DNA from 2 places in the Dechloromonas sp. HYN0024 genome. Region 1 is predicted to be linked to the other one. Evidence: predicted binding sites of a transcription regulator. Region 1 holds the regulator's gene; the other holds the start of a gene.
What was found. Region 1 encodes FNR, which switches genes on or off when oxygen is low (the NO sensors DNR and NnrR bind a similar motif). Its sites were predicted from a motif close to TTGANCTAGNTCAA; they were not measured.
Positions count from the first base shown of each region.

Region 2: nirJ (heme d1 biosynthesis radical SAM protein NirJ) is a predicted target of FNR. The motif match lies at 867-880, and genes of this name have one in related genera.

Region 1 is NZ_CP031842.1:2,269,817-2,272,018, forward strand. It holds gene hemN (oxygen-independent coproporphyrinogen III oxidase) at 1-396, opposite strand, end outside; gene fnr (fumarate/nitrate reduction transcriptional regulator Fnr) at 482-1,228, shown strand; gene HYN24_RS10875 (porin) at 1,351-2,202, opposite strand, start outside.
Region 2 is NZ_CP031842.1:2,423,130-2,425,331, forward strand. It holds gene nirJ (heme d1 biosynthesis radical SAM protein NirJ) at 1-811, opposite strand, end outside; gene HYN24_RS11605 (ABC transporter ATP-binding protein) at 977-2,202, shown strand, end outside.

The sequences.
Region 1 (2,202 bases):
TTCGTCATGCGACAGGAAAGTCGGCGTACCGCCGCCCCAATGCAACTGGATGACCTCGTGCTCGCCATCGCGACCTTCCAGCGCCGCCGCCTGCATATCCAGCTCCTTGGCCAGATATTTCAGATATTTGCCGCTGCGCCCATGATCCTTGGTAATGATCTTGTTACACGCACAGTAGTAGCAAATGGTGTTGCAGAAAGGGATGTGGAAGTATAATGAGAGCGGTCGACTAATCCCGCCGATGTTGCGTTTGCCCAGCCACAGGTTGGCGGCCTCGGCATCAAAGGCTTCAACGAAGCGGTCGGCCGTCGGATAAGACGTGTAACGTGGACCGTTGACGTCAAAACGGCGAATGATCTGGGGATCGAAGACGAGGTTTTCGGTTGCGAAATTCATTGGGCCAGCCAAAAAAAGTAGGTCTGATTATGTTCGGAAGGTTCGAATTTATGGTTGACATGGATCAAGCGAACGCAGGTTGCGAATGCCTCAAACACACCCGTTAAATCAAGAAGTCACGCTGTCGGTCATCAAGACGGCATGCTCCAATTGTAACCTGCGCGAGCTATGCCTGCCGCTTGGCCTTAGCCTCGAGGAGCTGGAAAAGCTCGACGACATGGTGTCGACCCGGCGCCGGATCAAGCGCGGCGACCATCTCTACCGGGCCGGCGAGGCTTTCGACGCCATCTACGCCATCCGCAGCGGCTTTTTCAAGACCGACGTGCTGCTCGAAGACGGCCGCGACCAGGTAACAGGGTTCCAGATGGCCGGCGAACTGCTCGGCCTTGACGGCATCAGCACCGAACACCACACCTGCAACGCCATTGCCCTGGAAGACAGCGAGATCTGCGCTATTCCCTTTTCGCGGCTCGAAGGACTGTCGCGGGAAATCCACACGTTGCAGCACCATTTCCACAAGGTCATGAGCCGCGAAATCGTCCGCGACCACGGCGTCATGATGCTGCTCGGCACAATGCGTGCTGAAGAGCGACTGGCCGCCTTTCTGCTCAACCTTTCACAACGCTTTACCGCACGCGGCTTCTCGCATGCCGAGTTCTACCTGCGCATGACGCGCGAGGAAATCGGCAGCTATCTCGGCCTCAAGCTGGAAACGGTGTCGCGCGCTTTCTCCCGCTTCCAGGAAGAAGGCCACATCGCCGTCCAGCAGAAACACATCCGGATTCTCAACGTGAACGGGCTCAAGGCCCTGATGAATCACCGGGCGGTCTGAGCAAGACAAAAAATGGGGCACCCCGAAGGGTGCCCCAAACAGATGTAATGAAGACATCTGACGCAAGATTCCTGCTCCCGGACGACTCACAATAACGCAAGGCGTCCGGGCAATTCGATTGCTTAGAACGAGTGCTTCATACCCATCGCCAGGCCGTTGACGCCAACGCCCGCGACGATATTGTTACCAATGGAGTAACCTGCAGCGCTGTCGTTCTTGATATGCGCGTAGTCAGCGTACAGTTCAGTGCGCTTGGACAGGGCGTAGCGTGCGCCGACGCCGATTTTCCATGCATCGGCGTTGGACACGGTCTTGTCCTTGACCTGACCGAACGAACCCAGCACGGAGAACTTGCCGAGCGGCACCGTGGCGCCGACGAACCAGTTGCGGCGATCATATCTCTGACCAGCAGGAACGCCCAGGAGAGGACCCACTGCGTTGCCGCCGATGAACGAGTTTACATCACCCTTGATGACGTCGTAGACGCCGCTGACCTTCACTGCGCCAAAGTCGTATGAAGCGCCAGTGGTTGCAACATAGAGGCGGTCTTTGTCATAACCAACAGCACGTGTGGTTTCGTAGTCAAGATCGATGCTCAGCGGGCCATTCGCATAAATCAGGTTGGCGGACAACAAGCGGTCGTCACCGTTATTGCCGCGGGTAGGCGCGGTCATCGGCGAGTGGACGGTGTTCAGGCTGCCTTCGGCGCCCTGCGTATTGGTGGCTGTAGCAAGGATCACCGTGAAGCCGGCAAAGGCAGGCGAGATGTAGGCCAGCGCATTAGCCGCGCGGTCGTACTGAGTGGTCATCGACGTCAGGCTGCCGATCGAGTAGTTGCCGAACGGATTGTACTTGCCGTAGATGCCGTAACGAATACCATCCAGGTAGCCGGCGACTACCGTACCGAATCCGCCGGTCAGGCCAACGTACTGGTGGCCTGCCGTCGACAGACCGGTGCTGGTGTCCGGGCTGAT
Region 2 (2,202 bases), 150 kb from region 1:
CCTCGACATGGGCCGCCTGTTCCGGGAACCGGCGGCGCACCCAGTGCAGGAAATAGACGCCATCGGCGTCGTTGTTGCCGGTGGTGAACTCCTTGTTCAGCCCACGCTGCTGATACGTCCAACAGGTCTCGAAAAGCAGGTCCATCGCCCAGCGCGTCAACTGGTGCTGGGCATCATCCTTACGGTTTTTGTTGCCACGCCCGGCATAGTTGAGATGCGAAAAGTAGAATCGGTCGATGCCTTCATCCTCGACCAGCTTGAGCAGGCCGGGCAGGTCATGGGCGTTGTCCTGCGTCATGGTGAAGCGGACGCCGATTTTCAGGCCAAGGTCGCGGCACAGCCGGATGCCTTTAAGCGATGCCTCGAAAGCCCCCTCCTGGCGACGGAACCTGTCGTGCGTTTCACGGATGCCGTCGAGCGAGACCCCGACATAGTTGAAATCGCATTCGGCGATGTTGTCGATATTTCGCTCGTCGATCAACGTGCCATTGGACGACAACCCGACATAGAAACCCTTGGCCTTAGCGCGCTTGGCAATATCATAGATATCCGGCCGGAGCAGCGGTTCGCCGCCGGAAAGAATGAGCACTGGCACCTTGTAGCCCCGGAGATCGTCCATCACCGTATAAACCTGCTCGGTACTCAACTCGCCGGGGAAGTTGGTATCGGCGGAAATCGAGTAGCAATGCTTGCAGGTCAGGTTGCAGCGACGGATCAGATTCCAGATCACCACCGGGCCGGGCGGATTGCGTCTGGGGCCGACGGCGGTTGGCGCAGCGATTTCCTGCATGTACTGGGAGATGCGAAACATGGAATTCCTTGTCCTTGGCTTCGCCGTATTCAACGGCAGCTCGGCCGGCGATACCTTGACGTGCGTCAAGCCCTTGAAAACCGGACGGTTAGGTGAGCAAGGCTACCCTTGCGGTATACTCGCCGGATGACCCCAAATGCACAAACCCCCGCCAGCAATGAGCCGGTGCTCCCAGGCCGCTGGGCCGCCGAGCTGGAGGCGAAGCTGGCCACCGACGAAAAGACCCAGGCCTGGGTCGAGATAGACCTCGATAACCGACTGCAGTTCGCATCCGGCCTTGTCCTCATCACCAATCGGCGACTGCTCGCCCGCTCGCCGGGTGAAGCCGGCTGGAGCGAATGGCCACTGAGTGCCGGGCTCAAACTCAACCACCACGACCACGCTGGCGTCGGCACGCTGGAACTGGTCGATGCGCAAGGCCGCCTGGCCAACTGGCGCTATACGCTGGGCAACAATCTGGCCGCCCTGCGCGTCATTACCGAATTCGATCTGCACCTGCACAGCGTGACCACCGGCCAGCCGGTCGAACGTCCCCTGGATGACTGCTGCCCCAAATGCAAGGCACCGCTCGAGCCGGGTCAGGACGAGTGCCCGATCTGTACCTATGAAACCGCCACACCGCCGTCGACATGGACGCTGTTCCGCCTGTGGCGCTTCGCCCGGCCTTACAAATGGCAATTGCTGAGCGGCTTTCTGCTCACCTTGATGTCGACGGCAGCGACGCTGGTTGCGCCCTACCTGACCATGCCGCTCATGGACAACGTCCTGATCCCTTTCCAGAACGGCAAACCGATTGACTGGAACCTGGTCAGCATGTACCTCGGCGGCCTGTTTGGCGCGGCCATGGTCGCCTGGCTGCTGGGCTGGGCGCGCACTTACATCCTGGCTCTGGTCTCCGAACGGATCGGCCGCGACCTGCGCACCACCACCTACGAACACCTGCTCGGCCTGTCGCTCGAATATTTCGGCGGCAAGCGCACCGGTGACCTGATGGCCCGCATCGGCACCGAAACCGACCGCATCAATGTCTTCCTCTCGCTGCACCTGCTCGATTTCGCCACCGACATCCTGATGATCATCATGACGGCGAGCATCCTCTTCTCGATCAACCACTGGCTGGCCATCGTCACCCTGCTGCCGCTGCCCTTCATCGCCTGGATGATCCACTACGTGCGCGACAAGCTGCGCACCGGCTTCGAGAAGGTGGACCGCGTCTGGGCCGAAGTGACCAATGTGCTGGCCGACACCATTCCCGGCATCCGCGTCGTCAAGGCCTTTGCCCAGGAAAAGCGCGAAGCCGAGCGTTTCCGCGAATCGAACGGTCGCAACCTGGCGATGAACGACAAGCTCAACAAGACCTGGTCGCTGTTCTCGCCCACCGTTACGCTGCT